3 regions of the Actinoplanes sp. CA-015351 genome follow, and region 1 is predicted to be linked to each of the others. Evidence: riboswitches for the same ligand, from Rfam matches in the RefSeq annotation. Region 1 holds a riboswitch; each other region holds the start of a gene.

The links. A riboswitch is a leader RNA that binds a small molecule or an ion and turns the genes downstream of it on or off. The one in region 1 is predicted to bind cyclic di-AMP.
Region 2: another riboswitch for cyclic di-AMP. It lies ahead of ACQP2E_RS02280 (transglycosylase family protein); the one in region 1 lies ahead of ACQP2E_RS07840 (C40 family peptidase).
Region 3: another riboswitch for cyclic di-AMP. It lies ahead of ACQP2E_RS23095 (NlpC/P60 family protein); the one in region 1 lies ahead of ACQP2E_RS07840 (C40 family peptidase).

Annotation. Positions count from the first base shown of each region.
Region 1 is NZ_CP192102.1:1,698,656-1,708,363, forward strand. It holds gene leuS (leucine--tRNA ligase) at 1-1,499, shown strand, start outside; gene ACQP2E_RS07820 (hypothetical protein) at 1,916-2,137, shown strand; gene ACQP2E_RS07825 (TVP38/TMEM64 family protein) at 3,054-3,806, opposite strand; gene ACQP2E_RS07830 (type 1 glutamine amidotransferase) at 3,850-4,563, opposite strand; gene ACQP2E_RS07835 (MurT ligase domain-containing protein) at 4,553-5,773, opposite strand; cyclic di-AMP (ydaO/yuaA leader) riboswitch at 6,162-6,343, shown strand; gene ACQP2E_RS07840 (C40 family peptidase) at 6,350-7,186, shown strand; gene mraZ (division/cell wall cluster transcriptional repressor MraZ) at 7,690-8,121, shown strand; gene rsmH (16S rRNA (cytosine(1402)-N(4))-methyltransferase RsmH) at 8,373-9,434, shown strand; gene ACQP2E_RS07855 (hypothetical protein) at 9,437-9,708, shown strand, end outside.
Region 2 is NZ_CP192102.1:505,867-515,574, forward strand. It holds gene ACQP2E_RS02245 (NAD-dependent epimerase/dehydratase family protein) at 1-389, opposite strand, end outside; gene ACQP2E_RS02250 (hypothetical protein) at 487-705, opposite strand; gene ACQP2E_RS02255 (GNAT family N-acetyltransferase) at 938-1,468, opposite strand; gene ACQP2E_RS02260 (helix-turn-helix domain-containing protein) at 1,908-2,984, shown strand; gene ACQP2E_RS02265 (hypothetical protein) at 3,083-4,117, shown strand; gene ACQP2E_RS02270 (LysR family transcriptional regulator) at 4,163-5,044, opposite strand; gene ACQP2E_RS02275 (YybH family protein) at 5,115-5,471, shown strand; gene ACQP2E_RS02280 (transglycosylase family protein) at 5,737-6,390, opposite strand; cyclic di-AMP (ydaO/yuaA leader) riboswitch at 6,391-6,563, opposite strand; gene ACQP2E_RS02285 (saccharopine dehydrogenase family protein) at 6,788-8,026, shown strand; gene ACQP2E_RS02290 (calcium-binding protein) at 8,103-9,212, shown strand; gene ACQP2E_RS02295 (serine/threonine-protein kinase) at 9,548-9,708, opposite strand, start outside.
Region 3 is NZ_CP192102.1:5,009,284-5,018,991, reverse strand. It holds gene cydC (thiol reductant ABC exporter subunit CydC) at 1-1,277, opposite strand, end outside; gene cydB (cytochrome d ubiquinol oxidase subunit II) at 1,274-2,254, opposite strand; gene ACQP2E_RS23110 (cytochrome ubiquinol oxidase subunit I) at 2,267-3,682, opposite strand; gene ACQP2E_RS23105 (BlaI/MecI/CopY family transcriptional regulator) at 3,774-4,121, shown strand; gene ACQP2E_RS23100 (M56 family metallopeptidase) at 4,118-5,017, shown strand; cyclic di-AMP (ydaO/yuaA leader) riboswitch at 5,137-5,269, shown strand; gene ACQP2E_RS23095 (NlpC/P60 family protein) at 5,286-6,260, shown strand; gene ACQP2E_RS23090 (AAA family ATPase) at 6,446-7,723, shown strand; gene ACQP2E_RS23085 (tetratricopeptide repeat protein) at 7,720-8,748, shown strand; gene ACQP2E_RS23080 (phosphatase PAP2 family protein) at 8,991-9,708, shown strand, end outside.

The sequences.
Region 1 (9,708 bases):
AACTGCCGATCATTCGTACGGTCGAAGCGCCTGAAGGTTTTGAAGGTGCTTTCACCGGAGATGGACCGGCGATCAACAGTGAGTGGCTGGACGGCAAGGAGGTTGCCGAGGCGAAGGCCGCGATGATCGCCTGGCTGGAGGAGAACGGCAAGGGTTCCGGCGCGACCACCTATCGGCTGCGGGACTGGCTGTTCAGCCGGCAGCGGTACTGGGGCGAGCCGTTCCCGATCGTGTACGACGAGACCGGCCTGCCGATCGCGCTGCCCGACTCGATGCTGCCGGTAGAGCTGCCCGACGTGGACGACTTCTCGCCGCGCACCTTCGACCCGGAGGATGCGGACACCGAGCCGGAGACGCCGCTGTCCCGCAAGAAGGACTGGGTGCAGGTCGAGCTGGACCTGGGCGACGGGCCGAAGATGTACACCCGCGAGACCAACACGATGCCGCAGTGGGCCGGCTCCTGCTGGTACGAGCTGCGCTACCTGGACCCGCACAACGACGAGAAGCTGGTCGATCCGGCGAACGAGGCGTACTGGATGGGCCCGCGCTCGGCCGGCGACAGCGGTGGCGTGGATCTGTACGTCGGCGGTGTCGAGCACGCCGTGCTGCACCTGCTGTACGCCCGCTTCTGGCACAAGGTGCTGTTCGACCTGGGCCACGTCTCGTCCTTCGAGCCGTTCCGCAAGCTGTTCAACCAGGGTTACATCCAGGCGTACGCGTTCCGCGACGCCCGCGGTGTCATCGTGCCCGCCGATGAGGTCGTGGAGCGCGACGGTCAGTACCACTACGGCGACTTCGTGGTTAACCGCGAATACGGCAAAATGGGCAAATCGCTGAAGAACGTGGTCACCCCCGACGAAATGTGCGACCAGTACGGCGCCGACACGTTCCGGGTCTACGAGATGGCGATGGGCCCGCTGGACGTCTCCCGCCCCTGGGAGACCCGCGCGGTCGTCGGTTCGCAGCGCTTCCTGCAGCGCACCTGGCGCCTGGTCGTCGACGAGGAGACCGGCGCTTCGCGCGTCTCCGACGCGCCGCTGGACGTCAAGTCCCGCAAGGTCCTGCACAAGGTCATTGCCGGGGTACGCGAGGACATGGCCGAGCTGCGGTTCAACACTGCGATCGCCAAGCTGATCGAGCTGACCAACACGCTGACCCCGCTGCCGACCGTCTCCCGCGAGGCGATCGAACCGCTGGTCCTGATGCTGGCGCCGTTCGCGCCGCACATGGCCGAGGAGCTGTGGGGCAAGCTGGGCAATTCAGGCACACTGGCGTACGCGGACTTCCCGGTCGCCGACCCGGCGCAGCTGGTGGCCGACTCGATCACGTACCCGGTGCAGGTCAACGGCAAGGTCCGCGGCCGTGTCGAGGTCTCGCCGGAGACGGATGAGGCCGAGGTGCGGGCGGCGGCGCTGGAGGCCGTGGCGGAGGTTCTGGGCGGGCGCGAGCCCAAGAAGGTCATCGTGGTGAAGGGCCGCCTGGTCTCGGTCGTGATCTGAGACCGCACCGGCTTTTGACTGGCCCGCCGCATATTTATGCGGCGGGCCTTTCGATGGGGACTTGAGCGTTTCTTGACCCTTTGGGGCGGACTCGACCTTCGCCATTTGTGGAGCGGTAGTGGGTTCGGGGTGGCGTCGTGTTTTCTCGGTGCGAGGTGCCGCGTTCGGAGATCTTGTGCGGCTTGGTCGGCTTGATCGGCTTGGTCGGCTTGTGCGGCTTGATCGGCTGATCGACCACAGGTGCACGAGTTTGCGGGACGGCCGTCTGCGGCATGGCGGTTCAGGGTGGTTTGAGAGCGCTGTGGTGACGCTTTGCCACGGCAAGCGGGTGGACAGTGTCGAATCTTGGAGACTCGTGGGTGTTCTATGCCCTGTTGTTCTATGCCCCTACGGGTCTCCGAGGTTCGGCCAACGCGGTGCTTGGTTCCGAGGTGGTGAGCGCGGTGGTGCCCGGTTCCGACGTGGTGAGCGCGGTGCTTCACAGTTCCGAGGTGGTGAGCGCGGTGGTGCCCGGTTCCGAGGTGGTGAGCGCGGTGGTGCCCGGTTCCGAGGTGGTGAGCGCGGTGGTGCCCGGTTCCGACGTGGTGAGCGCGGTGCTTCGCCGATCTTGTGGACTTCGGCGAACCGTTTGCGCGTAACTCCGCAAGATCGGCTGGACCTCTTCGATCTTGTGGAGTTATGCGGACACGTCTTCGGGGAACTCCACAAGATTCAAGCCGAGCGGAGCATAGTGCGGGGCGGGCGGAGCGGGGCAGAGCGCGGGGCGGGCGGAGCGGGGCAGAGCGCGGGGCGGGCGGAGCGGGGCAGAGCGCGGGGCGGGCGGAGCGGGGCAGAGCGCGGGGCGGGCGGAGCGGGGCAGAGCGCGGGGCGGGCGGAGCGGGGCAGAGCGCGGGGCGGGCGGAGCGGGGCAGAGCGCGGGGCGGGCGGAGCGGGGCAGAGCGCGGGATGGGCGGAGCGGGGCTGTGCAGAGCGGCCGCGCTGGGAGGCAGTCCTGCTTGCTTGTGCAGGGGTTGCGCTGCCACGTGAACCTTGAGCGATCTTCGACATCATGGGGTGCAGGATCACTCAAGATCTCGTGAGGGCGTCGCCGGTCGCGGTCGAAGGCCGGCCCGCCGCGGCGATCTTGAGCGATTGCGGTCCCTCTGAGGTGCAAAATCGCTCAAGATCCGTGCAGCTCCCATCGCACGGTCCGCCTTGCCGGGGGCTCACGGTGGGCGCCGGGCTGGGCGTGTTGGGGGCTCACGGTGGGCGCCGGGCTGGGCGTGTTGGGGGCTCACGGTGGGCGCCGGGCTGGGCGTGTTGGGGGCTCACGGTGGGCGCCGGGCTGGGCGTGTTGAGGGCTCACGGTGGGCGCCCGGCTGGGCGTGTTGGAGGCTCACGGTGGGCGCCCGGCTCGGCGTGCTGAGGGCTCACGGTGGGCGCCCGACAACGCTGAGGCCGCTAAGCGCGACGACAGCAGCCCCCGGCATGCGGCGAATGGGAAAGCGGAACGTCAAACCACCGCCGGCGCTGCCACACGGCACCCGGCATAAAGCTGGTGGGAGAAGCGGCCCCTCAGGCCATCACCGGCGCGACGACGACGGCGGCTGCTGCGGCTGCTGCGGCGGCGCGGCGGGAGGTGTAGCGCCAGCGCAGGACGATCGCGGTCGAGATGGCGAAGCCGATGGCGGCCGGGGCCAGGGTTGCCGCGTTCATCGAGCCCGGGGCGGCCACCGCCGCGCCGATCACCGCGTAGGTCACCGTCGACGGGATTGCCGCGATCGTGGTGCCGAGCAGGTAGCGCTTGCGGCAGACGCTGGTCGTGCCGTACGCGTAACCGACCAGGCCGAACGGGGCCAGGGGCAGGAAGCGGACCAGCAGGACGGCCGAAAGACCGCGGCGGTTCAGCCAGCCGTCCAGACGGTCCAGCTTGCTGCCGGCGCGGGCTTTCAGGGCGCCGCGGCCGGCCCAGCGGCCGGCGTAGTACGTCGCCGTCGCCGCGATGATCGCCGCGGCCAGGGCTGCCAGGGCGCCGGTTGCGGCGCCGAGCAGGAGGCCGCAGAGCAGCGTGATCATGGTGCGGGGGACCAGGACCGACAGCAGGAGGCCGCCGACCACCGCGACGGCGGCCGGCGCGACCGCGCCGAGGGTCTCGACGCTGTCGCCGATCTCGCGCAGCGGGAGCGTCGCTGCCGCGATCGCCAGGGCCCCCACCACGCCGCCGAGTGTTCCGAAACGGATGAGACGGCGCTTCCAGCTGATCGGAGCGTCCTGAGGGTCCGCGGAGTTCGTCACTACGCCCCGCGGGGCGATCAGGATGTCGGTCATGCAGGCGTACCGCCCCAACTGTCGTCGGTTCCCGAACAAAAAATCAGACCGCGCTTGCTGCTTCCAGCCGTTCCTGCCGGAGCCGGTCGGCCCAGGTGTCATCCAGGGGCGCAAGCCTATCCGCGCCTGTTGACCAGCGCAGTAGCAGATCGGCTATAGCTGGGTTGCGAGCGAGCGCCGGTCCGTGTGAGTACGTTCCGAGAATCTTCCCGGCCCATGCTCCCTCGGTTTGGCCGTCGTTGCCCACTCCCGCGGTGACTCGCGCCAGGGGAGCCGCTTGCGCTCCCAAGTGGGTACGCCCACCGTGGTTCTCGAATCCGGTGAGAGGCGGCAGCCCGAGTCGCGGGTCGATGTCGCCTCGCAGTTCGCCGACGGCCCGGGTGACGCCCCGGTCCGAAGAGATGTCCAGCAGTCCCAATCCCGCGCACTTGGCCCCCTTCGCGAAGAACGAGTGGCCGAACAGCTGGTAACCGGCACAGATGGCCAGAACCGCGGCGCCCTGGTTGACCGCGCGGTGCAGACCGCCGTCGGTGAGCAGCCGCTGGGCCGCCAGCGCCTGCGGCCCGTCCTCGCCGCCACCGATCAGGTAGATGTCAGCGGAGGTCGGCATCTGCTGGTCGGAGCGGACCTCGTAGGTCTCCACCGGGATGCCCCGGGCGGCCGCGCGATGGGCCAGGATCGACAGGTTGCCCCGGTCGCCGTAGGTCGAGAGCAGATCGGGGTAGATCCACACGATCCGCAGAGACTCAGTTGACACGGTCCAACTCCGCTCGGATGTCCTGGAACGCCGTGTAATTGGCGATCACTTCGAGGCGGCCTGGCGGAACGGCCCGCAGCGCCTCGTCGAAACTGAGTACGTGCCGGAACGGCACCTGGTTCACCTGGAGCCGGACGGCCAGGTCGTACGCGCGGTCGCCGGTGATCAGCACCGGGCGGTTGCGCAGGGGCGCGAAGTCGACGTCGTACAGCCATGAGGTGTCGAAGCCGTCCGGGTCGCGGGCGTTGATGGACAGCAGCGTCGGCGCCTGCTCGGCCATGTCGAACGCCTCCAGCCAGCTCGCCGGGTTCTTGGCGAGCAGCAGCCGGATGTTGCGGCCGTCCCGGTCGACCTGGGCGTACCGGCCCGCGATGGACGTCACCCGGGCCAGCCGGGGCAGCGCCTCTATCGGGCGTACGCCGAACTCGGCGGCGACGGCGAGCGCGGTGGCCGCGTTGCCGATGTTGACCTTGCCGGGGAGCTGGAGCTTGACCAGGTGCCAGTCACCGCGCGGGTCGATCACGCCCTCGTCCTCGACCGACCAGTTGGCCCGGGGGCGGCGCAGCGGGCAGCCGGTGCACCACCAGTCGCCGTTGGCCCGCTCGATCGGGTGGCCGCTCTCCGGGCAGACGAACGAGTCGTCGAGCCAGCGCTGGCCGGCGCTGAACCAGGTGACCTGGGAGCTGCCGCTGGCCGCCCAGACGACCATCGGGTCGTCGGCGTTCGCCACCACCTTGATGTGCTGCTGGCTGGCGAGCGCGGTTTTCCACAGCTGCGCCATCATCGACACCTCTTTGGCCCGGTCCAGCTGGTCCCGGGAGAGGTTGAGCAGCGCCACGATCTTGGGCCGGGTGGCCTCGATCACCTGGGCCAGGTAGTGCTCGTCGACCTCGAGCACGGCGAACGGGGTGTGACCCTCTTTCGCCAGCGCCGAGGTGTGGCCGGTCGGCATGTTCGCGCCGAACGAGTTGGTGGCGACCCGGCCGAGCACGCCGACGGCGGCCGCGGTGAGTCGAGTGGTGGTGGTTTTACCGTTGGTACCGGAGACGAGCGCCACAGCCCGGCCGGAAGAAAGGTGAGCCAGGAGGTCCGGATCGATCTTGAGGCCGATCCAGCCCCCGATCACCGAACCGTCGCCGCGTCCCGCGGCCCTGGAGAGCGCCGCAGCGGTCTTCGACGCGGTGGTCGCGACCTTGGCGATAAGAGGCATCTTCCCGTCCGTCACGCCAGCGAGGGTACCGGACCGAAAGGTTACGTCCAGTTGCCGACCGGTCAAGATCGCGTGCGACTTGTGTTTGTGCCGGTCTCGTCGTTTTGACCAAGGATCCGGTGGGAGTGACGACTAATTGTGTGTTCTGTTTCACCCGTAACTCTCGACTGATCGTGATCAGGTGACCGCTTTGAGTAATGGCATTTGTCTCCTCCCGGTAACAAACTGGACATCAACAAATGTGCCAATCACTCTGCGTCACATTTTCGGGGCTAACGATCACGCGGACGGTCAGGTACCAAGGGTGAGCCGGCGGCATCCGCTCGCCGGCTCGTACCAGCCTGGCTAACGCCGAGCCCTGCCCCGAGCTGGATGGTGCGACCGCAGGAACACCGGAACACCGAACAGGCATCTGGGGGCAGGGACGGGGGACCCATTTACGGTCCGTCCCGCGCCGCGGCTCCACGCGGCGATCACGGGACGACCTTGGGGTGAAGTCGCCTCGGCGACCGGGCACACCTTCCCGCCCGAACCCGACAGCTAACCTCGCAGGCGTGCCGGAGGGAATTCTCAACCGTGCACGAACTTCGTTCGCGCCATGGCCGCCGCAACTCCTCGCGCGCTGCCGGCACTGTCGCACTGTCTCTGGGTCTCTGCCTTTGCGCCGGGCAGCTGGTCACCGCGTCACCCGCCGCGGCCGCCAGCACCACACCGGTCATCAAGGTCGCCAGCACCACCACGGCTTCGGCCGCGGCGGCGACGGTCACGCCCAGGCTGTCTGCCAAGGCCAACACCCGGAACCTGAAGTGGGGTTCCACCCTCAAGGTGACCGCCAAGGTCATCGACCCGCGTACCGGCAAGATCGCCAAGGGCACGGTCCGTCTGCAGGGCTATGTCGGTGGCAAGTGGCGTACGTGGGACACCGAGAAGGTCAAGAACCAGAACGGAACGGTCACCCTCAAGTACGCGCCGAAGAACACGTACAAGGTACGGACGATCTTCAACGGCTCGGGCTACAAGACGGTGACCACCGTCAAGACCACGGTGAAGGTCCGGGCCAGCGGCGCCAAGATCCTCGCCGAGGCCAAGAAGCACAAGGGCGCTCTCTACAAGTACGGCGCGTCCGGCCCCAAGCGTTTCGACTGCTCGGGGTTCACGAAGTACGTCTACAAGAAGGCAGCGGGCAAGTCGCTGCCGCACAAGGCGAACTCGCAGCAGAGCTACGGCAAGAAGGTCGCCAAGAGCAACAAGCAGATCGGCGACCTGATCATCTTCCGGAACGGCTCGTACGGGTACCACGCCGGCATCTACGCCGGTAACGGTTACATCTACGACTCGCCGCACACCGGCGCCCGGGTCGGCAAGCACAAGATCTGGAACTCGAACTACGTCGTGCGGCGCCTGGTCGCCTGATCGCGACCGTGTCATTGGCGCAGCAGCGCAGTAAGTAAGGAAAGACCGGCGGCGGCATGGTGGTGCCGTGGCTGAGATCACGCCTGTGGGGTGTGGCCCGTTCCTGGGTCACGCCCCACAGGCGTTTCTCCTTCGGTACGCGTTGCCGAAAGGCCTCCACTGTGCTCCACCGGAGGCCTCCCTTTTCCTCCACTCAGGTGGTTGAGGGGCCGCTCCCACACTGTGAACGTGGAGATATCGGACCTGTTGTGCTCGATGTCGGAAACCAGACCCCGTTGATCATGGTTGCGCCCTCCACTTCGGCCCACCGCCTTTGACCAGGAACTACGTCCGCGAAAAGGGCTCGCGAGCGACCTCATTCGGGTTGCAGGTGGAGGGAAGTGGAGTAGAGTGGGGCGCAGTGGCAGGGCCGAGGAACCGACCTGGGACTGCCGGCCCGAGTTGACAGGCGAGACCGTTCCACCGCGAAGGGACGCGACGCCAAGGCAAGGGGGGTTGAGCCGATGTTCCTCGGCACACACACCCCGCGCCTGGACGAAAAAGGCCGGCTGATCCTCCCGGCGAAGTTCCGTGATGAGCTGGCGGGAGGTGTCGTGATCACCAAAGGACAGGAACGCTGTCTGTACGTGTTCCCGATGCCGGAGTTCCAGCGCATCGCCGGTCAGCTGCGTGAGGCGCCGGTGACGAACAAGGCGGCCCGGGCTTACAGCCGGGTGTTCTTCGCCAGCGCGCACGACGAGGTTCCCGACAAGCAGGGCCGGGTCACCATCCCGGCGCACTTGAGGGAGTACGCGAGCCTCGGCCGCGACCTCGTGGTGATCGGTGCCAGCACTCGCGTCGAGATCTGGGACAAGCAGTCCTGGGACGACTACCTCATGGCGAGCGAGGAAGACTTCGCCGACATCGAGGAGGGGGTGCTGCCCGGCGGACTGTAAGGCGTGGCACCTCGGTGGGCCGCTGTGCGGTCCGGACGCCACTGCCGCCGTACTGCGAGATCTCCAGCCGCTCCCGCTCCTGGCGCCTCTTCCCCGGCGCCAGGCGCGTGTCCGGGGTCGGCCTTCCTGTCAGGGAAAGGCCCGCACGGGACAGAGCGGATGGGGATCTGGCGGTACGGACTGGCGGCCGGGCCGGCAAGAACGGCCGAAGTTGAAGGCAATACCAGGGTGCGACGTGTTCGGGCAGGGCTATGGGGGTCAATATGGGGGAGCCGCGAGGCACACATGTGCCGGTGCTGCTCGAGCGCTGTCTTGAGCTGCTCGCCCCGGGTCTCACCTTGCCGGGCGCCGTTCACGTCGACTTCACGCTGGGTCTTGGCGGGCACGCCGAAGCAGTCCTGGAGCGGTACCCCGATGTGATCCTCATCGGACTCGACCGGGACACCGAGGCGCTCGCTCACGCACGTCACCGCCTGATCCGTTTCGGCGATCGCACCCACCTGGTGCACGCCGTCTACGACGAGCTGCCGCGGGTTCTCGGCGAGCTCGGCATTCCGGCGATCCACAGCGGACTGTTTGATCTCGGTGTCTCCTCGTTGCAGCTGGACGAGGCGGACCGCGGTTTTGCGTACTCGCAGGACGCCCCTCTGGACATGCGGATGGACCAGTCGCGAGGTGTCACCGCCGAGGACGTGGTCAACGGGTACGAGCCGGGTGAGCTGGTTCGCATCCTCCGGCAGTACGGCGAGGAGAAGTTCGCGCCGCGGGTGGTCTCGGCGATCGTGCGGGAACGGCAGAAGGTCCGGATCACCTCGACGGCGCGCCTGGCCGAACTGGTGAAGGACGCGATCCCCGCCGCCGCACGCCGAACGGGTGGAAATCCCGCAAAAAGGACCTTCCAGGCACTACGCATTGAGGTCAACGCCGAACTGGACGCTCTTGAGGGTGCGGTTCCGGCTGCTTTGGATGCGTTGGCGGCCAAGGGCCGGCTTGTGGTGATGAGTTATCAATCGTTGGAGGACAGGATCGTGAAGCGCGCCCTTGCCGCGAGGTCGCGCAGCACCGGGCCGATCGACCTTCCGGTCGAGCTTCCCGGTACCGGTCCGACGCTGAAGCTGCTGACCCGGGGGTCGGAGCTGCCCAGCGAGGCCGAGGTGGCGGAGAACCCGAGGGCAGCCTCGGTGAAACTGCGCGCGGTGGAGCGGTTGGACGAGCAGGACCAGGCATCGGGGACCGGCCGCGAACGGCCCCGACTGTCAACGCGCGGGAAACAAGGGCGGTTACGCCCGGGGGCGAACGAGGGGGAGGGGTGAGCATGAGCGAGCGATACGACGCGCCGCGGTCGGGGGGCCGTGCGGCGTCCCGTGACACGGGCACCCGGGGGGTGAACCGGACCAGCCGCGGCCGGGAGACCGAGCCGGTACGCACAACGCGTCGCAGCAAGCCGGAATCCGACGGCACCGCAGCGCTCGCACTCGAGGTGACCGAACTGTCGGTGACAGCGGCCGAACCGTCCACCACCGGCCGTCCGCGGCTGTGGGTGGCGCCGCCGCTGCCGATGCGGGCGCCACGGGCGACGTTCGCCGC
Region 2 (9,708 bases), 1.2 Mb from region 1:
CCGGCGTGGCCTCCGCCGTAGACGGCAGCCGAAGAAGCCTGGAGCAGGCGTCCGACGCCGGCCTGCCGCATCGCTTCGAGGAGGTGCCGCACGCCCGTCACGTTGACCGCTTCGTACAGCTCCTGGAGCCGCTGCGACTCACCGGCGAGCTTCCGTGCGGCGAGATGGACCACCCCGTCGGCGGGATATCGCCGTAGCACTCTGTCGAGGTCGTCCCGGCTGGTCACCGATCCTTCGACAAGCGGCACATCCGGCGGGAGACGATCACGGTTGCCGGTCGACAGATCGTCGAGGACCACCACGTCGCACCGGTCTCTGAGCCGATGAACCACGTGAGCGCCGATGTATCCAGCGCCACCGGTAACGATCCAGGTCTGGCGACGTTCCACCGGCAACGACCGCTCCAGACCTCTTGATATCGACCCGTTCAACCTAACCGGCGGGTGTGTCCCGGGTCGATCGTCGACCGGGACACATCATCCACACTCATCGATTTATAAGCCCGATGGTGGCCCAGATGCCGAAGAGGAGTGTGGTCAGCCAGATCGCCGACATCGTCGAACGGGCTGCCTGGAGGAGGACCCTGACGATCGCGTACGTGGCGCTCAGGGCAAGGACGACGAGAATCAGGATTCCGGCGAGGGCGGCGCCTGCGGCGAACGCCGCCATGAGGTCCATGGTGTAGGTCGGATCGGAAGCAGGCATGTCGTGCCCTTCTCGCGTTCACTCGATCCGTCGCAGCGACGCACGAGTGAAAAAGGCTGTCCATCTCACAATGGCAGCCATGAACACGAGAAATAAGCGATGAAATCGAACAGGAATCGTCACAGGATTCCGTCAGCCGAACATCCGATCGGCCGCATGATCACTTGATTTCGAAGGGCGCAGCTTCGGTTCTCCGGGAAATACAGTTGATTACACCCGGGTCGAGAATGATTCAGGCTGGCGAGAGGTCCTTGTAGTAGACGAGGCAGTACTCGGGTTCGTCCCCCCAGGTGCAGCTCTCGTGGAAGGACCGCTTCACGGTGCGCAGCGGCGACCCTGCCCAGGCCTGGTACCCGAGCTTTCGGTAGAGGCGCTGAGCGCCCTCGTTGCTCTCATCCACGCCGAGCACGACGTACCGGAAGTCTCGTGCGGCCAGCCGGCTCTCCATCTCCGCCATGATCCACGTGCCGATGCCGCGCCCGCGCTGCGGCGGCGGCACCTCGAGATGGCTGAGCAGGCGCGACGGGTGTTTCGAGAAGGGCTCGCTCTCGCGCAGCTCCTTCTCTTCGATCGGACCCAGGGTCACGGTGCCCAGGATGTCCTCGCCCTGGCGCGCGACGAACACCTCGTTGTCGAACGGCCCCCAGCGCTGCACTTGCGCAACGAAGTAGATGCGCTCACCGAAAGCCTTGGCGAGCGCATCGACGTCGGCCTCCTTGACCTCGTCGAGGCTGGCGCCGACCACTGCGGAACGTGAATCCATTACGCGCGACATCATCGATCCATCAAGTCCGGGCGACAATTACGGCTCAGATCTGCGAATGCGGCCCACTGCGGAAACGTCCGGCCGCCGCGGGTGTCCAACCTATACCCTTCATCGGCAATCAAAGCAAACACCTGAGCTCGAAACCTCGAGTGGAGTCGCCGGTTTCGTTGCGTCGTGGCCGGCTGGTGGCCGCTTCCCCTCGGTTGTCCGGCCTCTGGGAGGGCTAGCTTCCTGTCACCCCTGTCAGGTACACCTACTACAGGTGTAACTCGACTGTCGCTCCAGCCAGCAACGGAGCGGATGGCGCGATGGATCGAGGGAGGGTGGCGCTGGAATTTTCAGTTCACTTCAGCCCTCCAGGTGTACCGAGGCGCACCAGCGCTCTCACGGCGGATCAGGTCCAGCCGATACAGTGGACCCCCTGGGGAGGTGCTGAGTGCCGACGGCCGGTGAAGCTGCCCTTGCTCTTGCGGTGCGGCTGCGCCAGTTGCGCGCCTCGCAGTGGCCCGACAAGAAGCTCAACCAGGGGGAGCTTGCTACTGCGCTCTCCCAGCGTAAGTCGGCGAGCATCGCTCTCATCTCGTCATGGGAGCGGTCCGTCAAGCCCGTGATCCCGCCGGAGGAGCGGATCGATGCGATCGCCACCTTCTATTGCACCCGGCGGTCAATCGATGGTCGGCAGTTGCGGCTCCTGGCCGAGTCGGAGCTGACCGCCGACGAGATAGCGGCGCGAGACGCGCTTCGGGAAGAATTATTGGACCTTCAACGGGCCGCCGAAGCCCCGAGCACCCTGTTGCAGTTCCCGGACGACGGCCCGATCACGATCATCTGCTCCGAGCTCCCGGAGCATGTCCAGAGAAGACTGCCTCCCGAGCTGACAGGCGACGACGGCGCAGAGATGCACCGGATCGCTGACGCGGATTCCCTTCTCCACTTGTTCGGCCAGATCCGGGCCATGAACCCCGAGTCCGACGTGCGAATCATCCGCGCCGGGAACCTCCGCGACGGGGACATGAACAGTCATGTGGTCCTGCTCGGCGGTATCGATTGGAATCGCGCGACCCAGGACACCATGAGCCAGATCGACATTCCGCTGCGGCAGCATTCTGATGACCACCTGCCCAACCGGGGCTACTTCGAGCTCATCGGAGATGAGTTCAAAGACCTCAGCGACGAGCAGAAACGTTTCTTCCCCGTTCATGAGCTCCGGGGAGAAGATCCGGTACTGATTCAGGACGTCGGCCATCTCGTACGCGCGCCGAACCCGCACAACGAGGACTTCACCCTGACGGCATTCAATGGCATGTACAGCCCCGGCGTGGTCGGAGCCGTCCGCGCGCTGACCGACAAGGTCTTCCGCGAGAAGAACGCCGCTCACCTCAACAGCGTCTTCAAGAACGCCGAGACGTTCAGCCTCCTGTTCCGTGTCCGCCGGGTGGGCCGCGTCGTGGTCACACCGGATTGGTCCAAGCCCAGAACGGTCCTGCACACCTGGCGCGGAGCGGCACAGTGACTCTAGATCTCCGTGGGTTGCACCACGGATCGCACAGCCGCCTCCTCACCGAGCCGGCTCTGGCTCACACATCCCGGGGGCATCTTGACGCGATCATCGTGCCGACCGCTCGCCCGACGCCGACCCTGCGCCACGCCATGCACCTTGCCCGTACTCTCGGTTGTCCGATCATCGCCCTGTGCAGCCTGAAGGCCACGGCGGCGCAGACCCGGCAGCTTGCTGACTCGCTCGGAGCCGCCGTCCTCGCGCTGGATGTCGACGAGTCGCTGCTGCCGCTGGCGCCGACCGGCACCAACCAACTGCTCGACCGGCACGGCTTCGCCAGCGGTAGCGATCTGAGCCTCAAACGCAACATCGGAACGGCACTGGCTCGCAGCAGCGGCTGGCAGCGCGTTCTCTTCCTCGACGACGACATCGTCGTTCGGCGAAGTCTTCTGCCCTTGGCCGTCGGCCTGCTTGATCACCATCGCACGGTGGGACTGTCCAACGAGGGCTTCAAGGACAACTCCGTGGTTTGCCATGCATACCGTGCGGTCGGTGGCAGACAGGACACCTTCATCGGTGGCGGTGCCATGATGATCAACCCACAGCGCACCGCCTCGTTCTTCCCGAACATCTACAACGAGGACTGGTTCTTCCTGCTGGGCGACGGGGCTCCTCTTCAAGCCACTCGTGTCGGCATAATGCAGCAGCGCCGCTTCGACCCATTCGCTGATCCTCATCGCGCTGCGACTGAGGAGCTCGGCGACACCCTTGCCGAAGGGCTCTTCTGGTACCTGGACAGCGGCGATGACCCTGACATCACCAGCACCGCTTACTGGCGGCGACGCCTGGCCCACCGCCGCCAGCTCATCCGGGTCGTCCGCGCCCATGCAACCGGGCACGCCAAACGCCACGGGCGCCCCGACCTCCTCCGGCCGCCTCTCTTCGCCGCCCTTCGCCGCAGCAAGCAGATCAGTGCGGAACTGTGCTGCGAGTTCGTCGAGGCATGGCAGGCCGACCTGGCGGAATGGCGGGGTTTCCTCGGCCGCGTTCCGGTCAGCACCAACCCCGACAAGTTCCTCTGGGAGACGGGCCTCTCCGATCGAGTGCTCCGCTCCCGCGCGTACACGGGCTCGCCTCTCGCCGCCTGATTCCGTGCTTTCTTGATCGATTCCAGAAGCGAGCCCTCGGGATCTCTATGGTTTTGTCAAGAAGGCGGCCTGGCAGTGCCGCAGGAAAGCCGCCAGGGCAGGGCTGCTGCGGTTCTGCCAGATCAGCGCGAGCAGTGCCGGGATCTCGATGCCGTCGATCGGGATCGCGGTGAGATCCGGGTAGGCAGCTGCCATCGACTCGCTGAGCACCGCCACGCCGAGGCCGCGGCGCGCCAGGCCGGCGACCGTGTCCGGCGAGGTGGCCGCGAGCGCGACCGAAAGATCAACACCCAGTGCGGCGCGAGCTTGGTCGAGCACGTTGCGGATGCCGGTTCCCACCGGCAGACAAACTATTGGGTACGCAAGGAGCGCGGTGACCGGGAGACGCGCTTGACCTGCTAACTCGTTGTCGGCCGGGACCAGTGCGACGAGCCGCTCGCTCGCGATCACATGAGTCGCGAGGTGCTCGGGAGGCTCGCCTGCCAGACCGGCCAGCGCCAAATCTAGGTCGCCGGAGCGCACGCCGGCGACGAGCTGGTCCGAATTCGCCTCCACGAGTTCGAGTTCGATGTCGGGGTGTTCGGAATGGAACGCTGCGAACGCATCGAAAAAGGGCGTCACCTCGCAGCCGATCACCATCCCGACCGTGAGCCGGCCACGGACCAGGCCGAACACGTCGTCGATCGAGTCACGCATGTCGGCTGCCGCGTCGAGGGTCGCGCGGGCGTGCCGGAGCGCCGCCTCACCCGCGTCGGTGAGGCGCGCGGTACGCGCGGAACGGTCGAAGAGCTGCGCTCCGAGCTCGTGCTCCAGTGCCTTGATCTGGGCGCTCACCCCGGACTGGGTGATGTGCACGCGCTCGGCGGCACGGGTGAAGCTGGCCGTCTCAGCGACGGCCACGAAGTATTCGAGCTGGCGCAAGTCCATGAGTCATTCTACTGGTTATCAGAAGAACTATGCGTTGGACTTGTTCCTGCCTCTCCGGGAGGCTGTAGCCATGACCGGGAAAGCGCACCGACCTGAAGACCTGACCAGGCTGTTCGTCGAGCGTGCGAATGCGAAGGACGCCGACGGAATTGCGAATCTCTATGAGGAGGATGCCGTGATGGCTTACCCGCCAGGCAGCCAGACGCGTGGCCGCGAGGCGATCCGCAAGCTGTGGGCCGAGCTGCTGCCGCACATGCCCGAGTTCGAGCCGGAGCCGCCGCTACCGACACTGATCAGCGGCGACCTGGCGCTCACGTCGACGCCGCCGAGCGACGGTTCAGGCGCGCGGGCACAGGTCGCCCGGCGACAGCCCGACGGCACGTGGCTGCGCGTTCTGGACCAGCCGGAGTTCACCCGCCCAGACTGACACGGCGGCACGCCGCATCGAGCCGCGGCGGCACGCCGCATCGCGCCGCGGCGGCAGCTCACGGCGGCGGCATGTCAGGGCGACGCGTCACGCCGACGGCATGTCAAGGCAGCACGTCACGGCTGCGGCATGTCACGGCAGCACGTCACGGCTGCGGCATGTCACGGCTGCGGCACGTCCCCACGCCACGGAGGCACGGCGGCATTCCGGGCGTCCCGGATTTGAGACGCCCGGCGTCCCGGGCGATGAAGAGGTGTTCCGTCCTCTACAACCTGATGCGCTGGCCGACGTAAACGCGGTGCGGGCTACGGAGGATGTCGTCGTTGGCGCGGTAAAGGGCCCGCCAGCCACCGGCGACATCGTTCCGGCTGGCGATGCGTGCAAGCGTGTCGCCTCGGCGGACGACATAGGTCCGTGTGGCCGACCGCCCGCTGATCGCGTTCTCCAGCACCACACTGCCTCCGGCAGCGGGGCGCACCACGCGCGCCGGTGCGTTGCGCACCACTCGGGCCGGCGCCTTACGTGCCGTTCGAGCTGGGGAATTGCGGACTGTCTTGCGGCTCGCCTTGACGCTCGCGCGCTTGCCGCAGGTTGGCCAAGCGCCGATTCCCTGCCCGCGCAGCACGCGTTCCGCGACGCGGATCTGCTCGGTTTTTGTTGCCCGGTTCGCGGTCCGGGCATAACGCGCACCGCCATATGCACGCCACGTGCTGTGGCTGAACTGGAGGCCGCCGTAATAACCATTTCCTGTGCTGATGCGCCAGTTGCCGCCTGACTCGCAGCGGGCGATGGCGTCCCAGTTCACGTCGGACGGCACAGCATGCGCAGGCACGCTGGAGCCCAGCAGGCCCACGGTTCCGACGAGTCCCGCGACGGCTACACCGATCGCGAGGTGGACCTGCTTTCGGATTTGCACCATTTCAGTTGTCCTCCACGCCTGCGAGGTCAGCTGTCGGGTTCGGGCAGAGTGGCCCGGCCGCACGGTGCGGCTTCACCCCAAGACGCATAAGCGCCGGAGAACCTGTGGGTCCCCCGCTCCATGCCTTTGAGTTGTGATCCGTGGTCGGCGGCAGGATTCGGCGTTCCGGCCACGGTGCCCGCCTCATGCGGGCTACCAACGGGTGTCTCACCCTCCGGTCACGCGGCGCCACGCCTTCACGGGCTACGCCTTCATGCCGGTCCGATGGACCTGTTCCCCCAAATTAGCCCTTTGATCCGGGCTTGTATGGATAACTCGGCAGATTTTCACCAACCCACCTACCAGGAGGTAACTGATGTGCTGCGCACCCTCCACCAAGGGTGCACAATCGGCACCCATGAGCGATCAAGCACGCGAGTTCGACGTGATCGTGTACGGCGCCACGGGTTTCGTCGGTGTCCTCGTGGCACGGCACCTGGCCGGATTCGCACCCGCGGGCACACGGATCGCCCTCGCCGGACGGTCACCGAAGAAACTGGAGGCAGTCCGCACCCGGCTGAACGTGGACTGGCCGCTCGTGGTCGCCGACGCCACCGACAAGGCCGCGCTGGACACTATGGCCGCACGCACCCGGGTGGTCATCACGACCGCTGGACCTTATGCGAAATACGGCCGGATACTTGCGCACGCCTGCGCCGAAGCGGGCACCGACTACGTCGACCTGACCGGTGAGGTGCTGTTCGCCCGGGACAGCATCAACGACAACCATGAGGCGGCTCGGCGTACCGGGGCGCGGATTGTGCACTCGTGCGGGTTCGACTCGATCCCGTCCGACATCGGCGTGCACGTGCTGCACTCGCTGGTGGAGGCCGAGGGCGCCGGCGAGCTGACCGACACCACACTCGTGGTGACGAGCCTGCGCGGCGGGGTGAGCGGCGGCACGATCGACTCGATGCGCTACCAGGCTGACGTGATGAGCAAGGACCGTGCGCTGCGAAAGATCGGCGCCAGCCCGTACTCGTTGAGTCCGGATCGCGCGGCGGAACCGGATCTCGGCCGGCAGGAGGACATGCCGGTCCTCCCGGCATCCGAAGTGGATCCGTCGCTGCGGGGCCATCTGGCGCCGTTCGTGATGGCGTCCTACAACACGCGCGTGGTGCGGCGCAGCAACGCACTGCGCGAGTGGGCCTACGGCCGGCAGTTCCGATACCGCGAGCTGATGAGCGTCGGCGCCTCACCGCTGTCCCCGGTGATCGCGCACGGTACGAAGATCGGGCTCGGCGCGCTGTTCGTCGGGTTCGCCGTGCCGCCGGTCCGGTTCGTGCTGGACCGGATCCTCCCGAAACCCGGCACCGGACCGAGTGAGCAGCGTCAGCAGTCAGGTCACTTCACCATGGACATCTTCACCACGACGAGCAGCGGGGCGCGCTATACGTCCCGTTTCCGGGCGAAGGGCGACCCGGGCTACGCGGCCACCGCGGTCATGCTCGGCGAGTCAGCACTGGCCCTGGCTCTGGACAGGGAGAAACTGCCGCCGTCCGAGGGCGGTGTCCTGACCCCGGCCACCGGGATCGGAGACGCCCTGGTCGAGCGGCTGCGCACCTCAGGAATGGAGATCACCGCTCGCAAGCTCTGACTGCGGCTTTTCTCCTATCGACGTCGTAACGGTGCCGTTCTATGATCCTGGCGCTGGATCTCGGGGGAGGACTTGTATGTCTCGTTCTATCTGGCTGACTCGTGTCGGCATCGCCATGTTCACTATCGTCTCGGCTGGTGTCCTCGCGGCACCCGCGCAGGCGGCCACCTCGGGTGTCGTCTCGGTCGTGGGCAAGACGACGGTGCAGTACAAGTCCGCGACCGGCGCCAAGAACAAGGTCGTCGTCACCCGGGCGGGGCGGACGATCACGATCGACGACCGGGTCACGGTCAAGGCCGGCAAGGGCTGCAAGAAGGTCAAGGGCGACAAGACGAAGGTCCGCTGCCCCTTGGCGAAGGCGCCCACGAGGCTGCAGGTCTACACCTACGACCGCAGCGACTCGATCACCAACAAGACCGGCGTACGGATGACCGCGGACGGCGGCACCGGCAATGACGTGCTGACCGGCGGTTCGCTCGGCGACCGGCTCTACGGCGGCACCGGGAACGATTACATCAACGGTCGGTTCGGCAACGACACGATCTACGGTGACGCCGGCCATGACACGATCCACGGCTGGTTCGGCAAAGACGTGCTGCACGGCGGTGACGGCGACGACGACATGTGGGGCGAGGAAGGCAACGACAAGATCTACGGCGAGGCCGGTCGTGACGACCTGGAGGGTTATCAGGGTCGTGACTACCTCGATGGGGGTTCCGGCGACGACTCGCTGTCCGGGGATGTGTACTCCGACGGCATCGCTGCCGACGTCATTCTGGGCGGCCCCGGAACGGACATCGTCAACTATGGCGGCCACGAGAAGGCGATCACTGTCGACCTCGACGGTTCCCCCGGTGACGATGGCATGAAGGGGGAGCACGACACGGTCGGCGCCGATGTCGAGAGCCTCGTCGGAGGCTGGGGCAACGATCGGCTCACCGGTAACGCGGCGAACAACGTGATCCAGGCGTACACCGGGAACGACATCGTCTACGGCGGCGGGGGCGACGACTGGCTGTTCGGCGACGACGGCCGCGACAAGATCTACGGCGGGGCCGGTGACGACTGGCTTGAGGGCAACGATCACCCGGACGTCCCGGACCGGCTCGACGGCGGTGCCAACGGACCGCTTGGTGACGAGTGCGTCGTAGGCAAACTCGACACAGCGGTTGGCTGCGAACGCTGAGAACGCCACCCATGTCGTAACGCTGAGAAACGCCACCCGTGTCGAAGCGCCACGCGTGTCGTAACGCTGAGTAATTCCACGCAACCTCGTGAGTAAGGCCTGAGCTGCGAGGACACGGCTCAGGCCGCCGCCGTCAGCGCTTGGCCATCCGTTACCTATCCGTGATGTTAATCCGAGAACCAAGAGGCGAGTGGCGGCATCGCACTGGAGGAAAGCATGGGGAGTTCCGCGGGGGATGACCGACCAGTGCTTGTGGGAACGGCCGCAATACGGGGGCGGCCGACTTCACGGCTCTGGTCGGCCACCCGCTCTTTCTAAAACCCGCCCAGCTTTCTCTAAAACCCGCCCAGCCGGAGTGTGCGCAGTACCTCGTCGGTGCGGTCTTTTCCGTCGACCTGGGTGATCTGGATGTAGACGCCATCGAGCAATACCTCGGTATAAGCCGCCTCGCACCCCGTCCACCGCTGAGCCACGCCAGCCCGGCCGGCGGCGACGA
Region 3 (9,708 bases), 3.3 Mb from region 1:
TCCGGGGGGAAGACCTCCGCGACGGTACGAGCGTGCGGAAGCGACGGCCGCTGCGGCAGATAGAAGGCTGACCCGACGGCGAGAGCGCCCGTTTCGGCGGGGTGAAGGCCGGCGAGTACCCGCAACACCGTCGTCTTGCCGGCACCGGACGGGCCGCGCAGCGCCACCGCCTCACCGGCCCGGACCGTGAGTTCCGGCAGGAACACCGCGTCCGTCACCGAACCGGGGTACCGCGCGCGCAGGGCGCTGACCCGTACCCCCCAACGCCCCGAGCTGTCCCAGACGGCCGCGGCGCGCGGCACCTGATCTCCCCGCGCCGGGCCTGCGGGATGGTCGTCAGGCGATGAAGCGGTGAGGATCTCGTCGACATCGGCGATCACGGCCGTGGCGTCGGTGGCGGCGTGATAGCGGGCGGCCATCTCGCGCAGCGGGCGGTACGCCTCCGGGGCCAGCAGGATCACCAGCAGTGCGGGCGCCAGCTCCATCGAGCCGGCCGCCACCCGCAGCCCGGCCTGGACCGCGATCAGGCCGACCGAGAGCGTGCCCACCAGATCCAGCGCGGTGGACGACAGGAACGCGACCCGCAGCACCCGCATCGTCGCGCGCCGGTGCTGGTCGGTGAGGTCGGCGATCACGGCGGTCTGGCGTTCGGCGCGGCCGAACACCTTCAGCGTCGCCAGGCCGCGGACCACGTCGAGGAAGTGGCCGGCCAGCCGCGCGTCGGCGGCCCAGCGCTGCCGGGCCCGGGCCTGGGTGGCCCAGCCGATCAGCGCGCCGAGCAGCGGGATCAGCGGCAGCGTGAGCAGCGCGATGATCGCCGACGCCGGGTCGACGACGAACATGACCAGGATGACGAGCGGGGGCAGGATGACGCCGAGGGCCACCGCCGGGAGATATCCGGAGAACCACGGCTTCAGCGCGTCCAGGCCGGTTGCGAGAACCGTGCTGAGCCGCCCCGAACCGTAGGCCGCCACCCACGCCGGCCCGCGCCGGACGACAGCGTCCAGCATGGAGCGGCGGAGCTCGTCGGTGACCCGGGCGGCGGTGCGGCGGGCGACCACCTGTTCGGCCCAGGCGAGGACGGCCCGCACCGCGAACGCCCCGGCCAGCAGGACGACGCCGGTGTCTCGCGGCCCGGCGACGATCCAGCACAGCGCGACCGCGAGCGCGATGGTGGCAGCGGCCTGGCCGGCGCCGATGAGGGTGAGCAGCGCCACCCCGGCCCGGCTGCTCCGAGCGTGCCGCAGCAGCCGAGGATCGACAGGACCACGGCTCACGATGCGACCCGTTCACTCGAGACTCGGCGGCGGAAGACCCAATAGGACCAGATCTGGTACGCCAGAACGCCCGGCAGCACGATCACCCCGGCCACCGTGATCAGGCGTAACGCCTCCGGCCCGGCGGCCGCGCCGTCCCTGGTCAGCGACCACGCCGCCGACAGTGTGCTGCGCAGCACCACATCGCCGTGCACCAGGAAGACGGCGACCACGGACGCGGCCACACCCGCCGCGACCGCCACGAACGCCGCTGCCTCGCGGGCTCGGCGGGCCAGCACACCGGCCCCGAAACACAGGACCGCGGCCAGGAGTGCGACGCGGGAACCCGTACCAATGCCGATGATCAGAAGGGCGACCGCGCCGCCGATGCCGGCGTGGCGTGCCAGGTCGCGTGCCCGGCGGCGCACCGGGCCGGTCGTGCGCAGCGCGAGGAACGTCGCACCCAGCAGGATCGCGGCGAGGAGCGCGCCCAGCGCGCCGAGCCCGGCAGCGGGAGTGAGCAGCGGGTCGAGGCTGCGGGAGACGCCGACGCCGGTGACTTCGCCGTCGGCGCCCAGCGCGAGGCCGTGCACGAAGATGCCGAGGACGGCGCCCCAGAGCAGCACGATGCCGCCGGAGGAGAGGGCGAGCAGCGCGTCGCAGCGGCGGCGCCAGCTGGACGACGAGTGCTTGCCGCGGAACTCCAGGGCCACGCCGCGGATCGCGAGCAGCAGCAGGATCAGGACCATCGGCAGGTAGAGGCCGGAGAGCAGGGCGGCGTACCAGTCGGGGAACGCGGCGAAGGTGACGCCGATCGCGGCGACCAGCCAGACCTCGTTGCCGTCCCAGAAAGGCCCGACGGTACGGATGACCGCGCCGCGCTCGTGTTCGTCACGCCCGAGGACGGGGGTGAGCATGCCGACGCCGAAGTCGAATCCTTCGAGGACGAAGTAGAGAACCCAGGCGAGAACGAGGATCGCGAACCAGAAAGTGATCATGACGGCGCGCTCCTAGTAGGCCGGGACGGGTTCCGGAGCCGATTCGACGGCTTTGTCAGGTTCGAGCGGCTGCCGGGACAGGTGCATGACCAGCCGGGTCCACGCCAGCGCGAGGATGCCGTAGACGAGCGTGAACCCGGCGAGCGACGTGATCACCTCGGCGCTGGTGAGCCCCGGCGAGATCCCGTCGGCCACCTTGGAGATGCCGAACGCGAGCCAGGGCTGGCGTGCCGTCTCGGTGAAGACCCAGCCGAAGGTGTTCGCGGCGGCGGGCAGGATCGGGGCGAGCCAGATGAACCGCAGGAAGATCCTCGGCGTGCCGTTGCCGGGCTGCAGGATCGCCGGCAGGAACCGCAGGAAACGGAGCTTGAAGGACGACGTCGACCACAGGTGGTACCCAGCGACGATCATGGCGAGGATCCCGGCGCCCATCATCAGCCGGAACGTCCAGAACGCCACCGGGATCATCGGCACGTAACTGCCCGGACCGTGCTGGGCGGCGTACGCGGCCTGCAGGTCGTCGATGCCCTGCACGGTTCCGTTGAACGACCCGGTGCCGAGGAAGGACAGCAGCTTCGGCACCTCGATGCTGAAGAACGGCCGGTCGTGGCCGAGTTCCCCGATGGCGAAGACGGAGAACGGCGCGCCGGTGGTGGTCTCGTACAGTGCCTCGGCGGCGGCCATCTTCATCGGCTGCACGGCGGTCATGACCTTGCCGATGTGGTCCCCGCTGATGACGGTTCCGAGCCCGCCGACCAGCATGACCCAGGCACCGAGCCGGGAGAGTGTCAGGAAGGAGGCGTCAGCCTTGAAGCGCCACACCCCGATCGCCAGGAGCAGCCCGCCGCCGGCCATCGCCGCACCGGCCATCGTGTGCGGGAACGCGGCGAGGACCACCTCGTTGGTGAGCAGTTCGGTGAAACTCGTCAGGTGTGCCCGCCCGGTCTCCGGATCGAGGGCGTACGCGACCGGGTTCTGCATGAACGAGTTGGCGGCCAGGATGATGTACGCCGACAGCAGCGTCCCTGCCGCCACGATGACGATCGTCGCGGCGTGCAGCCGGCGGGGCAGCCGGTCCCACCCGAAGTACCACAGGGCGAGGAACGTCGCCTCGAGGAAGAACGCGAGCATCCCCTCGATCGCGAGGGTGGGTCCGAAGACGTCGCCGTAGAAGCGGGCGAACGCGCTCCAGCCCAGCCCGAACTGGAACTCCTGGACGAGCCCGGTGACGACGCCGACCGCGAACGTGACGATCAGCAGCTTGCCGACGAACTTCGTGAGATGCAGGTATTTCTCCGAACCCGTGCGCATCCACGCGAGCTGGAGCCCGGCCGCCGCCGACGCCAGGCAGATCGACAGCGGGACGAAAAGATAGTGGTAGATCGTCACGACCGCGAACTGCAGCCGGGTCAAATCGAGCACGTCCACGAGGTTCCCCCAACGAAGTACGACGCTTCGTAGTAGATACTACGCCTTGTAGTACGACGCGATGCAGTAGGAGGCTCGTAGGATGGGGAGCATGGCGATGGGAGACCTCGAGCGCGAGGTCATGACGAAACTCTGGGACGCGCGCGAGCCGCTCACCGTCCGGCAGGTTCACGAGCTGCTCAGCCGTGACCGCGACCTGGCGTACACGACGGTGATGACAGTGCTGGACCGGCTCGCCAAGAAAAGCCTGGTCATCCAGCAGAAAGCGGATCGTGCCTACCGGTACGCCCCGGCGCAGTCCCGCGAGGAGATGACCGCCGGCGTGATGCTCGACGCGCTCAGCGCCACGCCCGACCGGGATGCCGCGCTGGCGTACTTCATGGAGCAGCTGCCGCCCGAGGCGCTGAGAGCAGCGTTAGAAGCAGCACGCGAGCGGTGACCGCCCTCCTGCTCGGCGCGCTCGGACTCACTCTGTCGCTGATCGCGCCCGGCATCCTGGCGAGCGCCCGCTGGCCCGACCGCGCCCCGGTCGCCGCCGTCGTGCTCTGGCAGGCGCTCACGCTGACCGCGGTGCTCTGCGCGCTCGGCGTGGTGCTGGCCGCCCCGGAGGAGCTGACCCGGGCGGCCGGCGCCCGCCACCCGGAGACCGTTGTCGCGCTGGTGCTGTCCCTCGCGGTGGCCGCGACGATCGTGATCCGGCTGCTGATCTCGCTGGCCCAGGTGACGTCGCGGGCCCGGGCCCGGCGCGACCGGCACCGGATGCTCGTCGACCTCCTGGACCACGTCGAGCAGCGAGGCGAGATCGGCGGCGAGGCCGGTGAGGTACGCGTCCTCGACGGGGCGCTGCCGATGGCGTACTGCGTGCCCGGCCGGAACCCCCGGGTGGTGCTCAGTGACGCGGTGCTCAAGGTGCTCGACCGCGAGCAGGTCGACGCGGTTCTCGCCCACGAGCGCGCCCACCTGCGGCACCGGCACGAGCTGGTGATGGAGTCGTTCACCGCGTTCTACCAGGCTGTCCCGAAACTTCTGCGGAGCCGGGCGCCGCTTGATGCCGTACACCTGCTGTTGGAGATGGTGTCCGATGATGCCGCGAGGCGCCGCACCGGGCCTGAGCCGCTCCGGGCCGCGTTGTCGCGTCTCGCGGATGCGTTGCCGCTCGCTGAGGGGGCGGCCGGCGAGACCAGGCGGCGGCGGCTGGACCGGCTGGATCTTCCGGAGAGCCGGGCGCTCACGGTGGCCGCGGTGATCGCCGCGGCCGGCTTGCTGGTGCTACCCACAGTGATCCTGGTGGTGCCCTGGTTGGGCCGGGCTATCGAAACGTGGCCTTTTCAATGACGGTGGGTAATGGTATTGGTGCTTACGGTTCCAGCGTGCGGCCCTCCTTCATTTAGCCTCTTGATCCCGGTACGGTGGTCCCGGTTCGGTAGCCCCCCAATCGCCCAACCGGTCGATCTGCCGAACCGCCGCCTAAACGCAGATGCGTGCCGGGGACCCAGGTAGTTCCGGGGTGAAGCCGCTCCCCGAGCGGCCGGGCAGCTTCCCGCCCGAACCCGTCAGCTAACCCGGTCGGCGGTCGAGTGGGAAGAAAGGACAACGCACCTAAGTGAAACGGAAAGGCGTTCTACGCGGTCTGCTCTGCGTAATTGCCGCGGCCGGAGTCGTTCTCACTGGTCCCGCTGTTGCCCACGCCGAGCCCACGCCGGCGAGCGTCGAGAAGCAGATCGACGAGCAGTGGAACAAGCTCGAGCCGGTCATCGAGGAGTACAACTCGGTGCACTCCAAGCTGAAGAAACTGCGCAAGCAGCAGACTTCGCTGGCGAAGACCCTGACTCCATTGCAGGTGAAGGTGGACGTCGCCATGGCCCAGGTCCGGGGCATGGCCGTCGATGCCTACATGCAGGGCCCGCCGAACGCGTTCAACGCGATGCTGATGAGTGGCAGGCCGACGTCGCTGACCGAGAAGCTCACGCTCCTCGACCAGCTCGCCGTCCACCAGACCGAGTCGATCGCGACCGTGGCCAAGCTCCGCGACAAGTACGCAGGTGACAAGGCCACCGTCGACCAGCTCGCCACCGAGATCGCCGCCCGGGACAAGGACCTGGCGTCGAAGAAGAAGGCGATCGAGAAGGAGATCAAGGACCTTCAGGATCTCCGGATCGCCGCCTACGGTTCGGCGAACGTCGATGACGGTGCGCTGCGCACCGGGCCCTGCCCGGTCACGTACACCAACGACAAGGGCGGTCGTGCGGCCCAGAAGGCGTGCGACCTGATCGGCAAGCCTTATGTCTTCGGCTCGAACGGCCCGAACAGTTATGACTGCTCGGGTCTGACGCAGAAGGCATGGGCGTCGGTCGGTGTGTCCCTCGAGCATTACACGAAGGACCAGTGGGGCTCGACCAAGTCAGTGAGCCGGAGCGAGTTGAAGCCGGGTGACCTCGTCTTCTACTACTCCGACATCCATCATGTCGCCATCTACATCGGCGGCGGCAAGGTGGTCCACGCACCGCACACGGGCGACTACGTGCGGATGGCGACGATCGACCGCGGCCCCATCGCGGGATATCGCCGGCCAGCCTGAGAATTGCCGCGAAAGGCCGTTTCTCGCATCATGGCGAGGGGCGGCCTTTCTGCTTCTCTCGCGCTATTTCTGGGGTACGCGTGAACACGGCCGGTGACGGTTCGCACAGCTCCGCTTCGTCCGCCTCCGGCCGGAGTCCCCGGTGCACAGCGGGTGCTCACCCGGCAGGGGCATAATCGCGTGTCATGAGCGACGCCTTGATCGACAGCCTCACCGCCGCGGTGCAGGTCCGTCCGGACGACCTCCCGTTGCGCCTGCACCTGGCGGAGCTGCTGGTGTCCGCGGGCCGCGGCGGCGAGGCGATCGGGCACGCGGCGCAGGTGCTCGCGCGCGAGCCGGGCAACGTCGTCGCGCAGCAGCTGATGGGCCGGGCACTGGCACCCGCGGCCCCGCCCACGCCTCCGTCCGCCGCGCCGCCCGCGCCTCAGCCGGGTTCTGCTCAGCCCGGTTCTGCTCAGCCCGCCGCCGGCCCGGCCGGCGTCGACTGGGGTGCTCTCGAGGAGCAGTTCGGCGACTCCGTGCCACCCCGGTTCGCCCGCTCCTCCGCCGACGGCGAGCCCGACCAGGTACGCGGCCACGAGGACCGGGTCTTCGACGTCGAACGCGCCACGATCACCCTGGCCGACGTCGGCGGTATGGCCGACGTGAAGAAGCGCCTCGAGGTCTCGTTCCTCGGACCGCTGCGCAACCCGAAACTGCGGTCCCTGTTCGGCAAGAGCCTGCGCGGCGGCCTGCTGCTCTACGGCCCGCCCGGCTGCGGCAAGACGTTCCTGGCCCGCGCGGTCGCCGGCGAGATGGGCGCCGCGTTCCTCTCGCTGAGCATCACCGACGTGCTGAACATGTGGGTCGGCAGCTCGGAGAAGAACCTGCACGACCTGTTCGAGTCGGCCCGCGGGCATGCCCCGTGCGTGCTGTTCCTCGACGAGATCGACGCGCTGGGGCACAAGCGCAGCCAGCTGCAGTCGTCCATGCGTACCGTGGTGAACCAGCTGCTCACCGAACTCGACGGCGTCGAGGGCGGCAACGACGGGGTGTTCGTCCTGGCGGCCACCAACGCGCCCTGGGACGTCGACGCGGCGCTGCGGCGTCCGGGTCGCCTGGACCGTACCGTCCTGGTGCTGCCGCCGGACCGCGCCGCCCGCGCCGCGATCCTGGAGTTCCACCTGCGGGACCGCCCGGTCGCCGGCATCGACCTGGACCAGGTCGCGCAGGCGACCGAGCACTTCTCCGGCGCCGACCTGGCGCACCTGTGCGAGACCGCCGCCGAGTACGCGATGCGCGACTCGATCACCACCGGCGAGATCCGCATGATCGGCCAGGCGGACATGCTGGCCGCGGCCCGCGAGGTACGTCCGTCGACGGACGCGTGGTTCGCCACCGCTCGCAACGTGGCGATGTTCGCGAACGAGAGCGGCGAGTACGACGACCTGGCGGCGTATCTGAAGAAGCGCAAGGTGCGGTGACGCCGGCAACCCGTGCCCGGGCGCTCGCCGACGTCGGCCGCCTCGCGGACGCCGAGACCGAGGTGCGCCGCGCCCTGGTGGAGGTCCCGGCTGATCCGGAGCTGCTGACCCTGCTGGCGGGCCTGCTGCGCCTCCAGAAGAGTGCCGCTGAGGCGCTGGCCGTCTCGCGAGCCGCCGTGGCGGTCGCGCCCCATCTACCCGGTACTCACATCGAGCTGGCTGAGTGCCTCCTGCTTGCCCAGGCCCCCGAGCACTCCAGCCCCCGAACCCGGGAAACCGCTCTGCGCGCCGCCGAGGAAGCCGTCCGCCTCGACCCCGCGCACCCGCCCGCCCACCGCGTCCTGGCCCGCGCTCACGCCCAGTCCCGTGACTTCCCCCGCGCCCGCGACGCCGCCCGTCGTGCCCTCGCGCTCAACCCCCGCTCCGTCCCCGACCTGCTCACCCTCGGTGAGATCGAGCGCCACGCGGGCCGCCGCAAACCCGCGCGCGAAGCGATCGAAAAAGCCCTCGCCCAGGACCCCGGCAACCCGGACGGCCGCTGGCTGATCGCCCTGCTCGACGCCGAACGGCTCCGGGTCCGGTCGTCGATGCGTAGCCTGCGCGAACTCGCCGCCGACCATCCGGCCCGCCTCGACACCACCGCGCTGACCTGGCCGGTCCGTGGCCTGCTCAGCGGCTTTCGGCGGGGCCTCGGTGCGGGCGTCCCGCTGGTCGCGGTGCTGGCGGCCGGCGCGTACCCATGGCCCTCCTGGCAGATCGCCGCCCGCGCCGCAGCCGTAACGGTCGTGCTCGTGATGATCGGTTTCGGTCTGCGCGTACTGATCCCCGCAGGTCTTCTGCCCTGGCGCTGCGTCACGCTTCTGCCGGCGCGCACGCGCCGCGCGGTGCGCATCGGATGGGTCGCGGCAGGTGCGACGGTCACGCTCCTGCTCGGGTACGCGCTAACAGCGCAGTGGACCCCGTTGATCGCCGCGTTCGCCACGCTTGCCCTGCTCATGGCCGCTGGACGCAATGACCGGCCCTGATCCGAGGACCGCGTCAATGTAACGGCGTTGTTACCAATGCGCGTTACGTCACTATCCGCCGGTTAAATCTTGCCCAACATGCAAGATCGCCGGATGCTTCTCCTTGCGTATCGACGGGGGAGCGGACATGGCGAATTCAGGCTCACCTTGACCGGCCTTCACCCGGGCGTCGTCGGCGTCCGGGTGCCGAACGCCGAAGTCTCGCAATTCCCGCCCGCACCGCATTTCCCGGGGAGCTTGCCGTGAGTGTGCCGTCCTCCTTGACGCTCCCGAAATGCCCGGACAGGCCGGGCGGCGACCCGTCGGACCCGGCTGGGGCCCGGCCTGGCTTCCTTGCGGCGCTGCGTTCCGCGCTGCGTGAGATCGCGCTGGTGGCGGTGCTGTTCGGCGTCTACAAGGTGGGCCGGCTGGCCGCCGACGGCCACGTCGATGAGGCGTTCCGCAACGCGCGCGTGGTCTGGGACGTCGAACGCTGGCTGCACCTGCCCGGCGAACTTGCGGTCCAGCACACTCTGCTCGGCTGGCCGGCCCTGGTGGAGATCGCCAACACCTATTACGCGTATGTCCATTTCCCGGCGACCGCGGCCTGCCTGATCTGGCTGTACCTGTTCCGCCCGGCGCACTACCGCTGGACCCGCAACGTCCTGACGCTGCTCACCTCGGGTGCGCTGCTGGTGCACTTCGTGATCCCGCTGGCGCCGCCGAGAATGCTGACCGACACCGGAATGCTGGACCTGGGCCACCTCTTCGGCCCGGCCGTCTACGGCAACCCGGAGACCGATCACTTCTCCAACCAGTACGCCGCCATGCCGTCCCTGCATTTTGGCTGGGCCCTGGTGGTGGCGATCGCCCTGATCTCCGCGATCGGCGGCCGCCACCGGGCCCTGTGGCTTCTGCACCCGGCCATCACCCTGCTGGTGATCGTGGCAACGGGCAACCACTACTGGCTCGACGCGATAG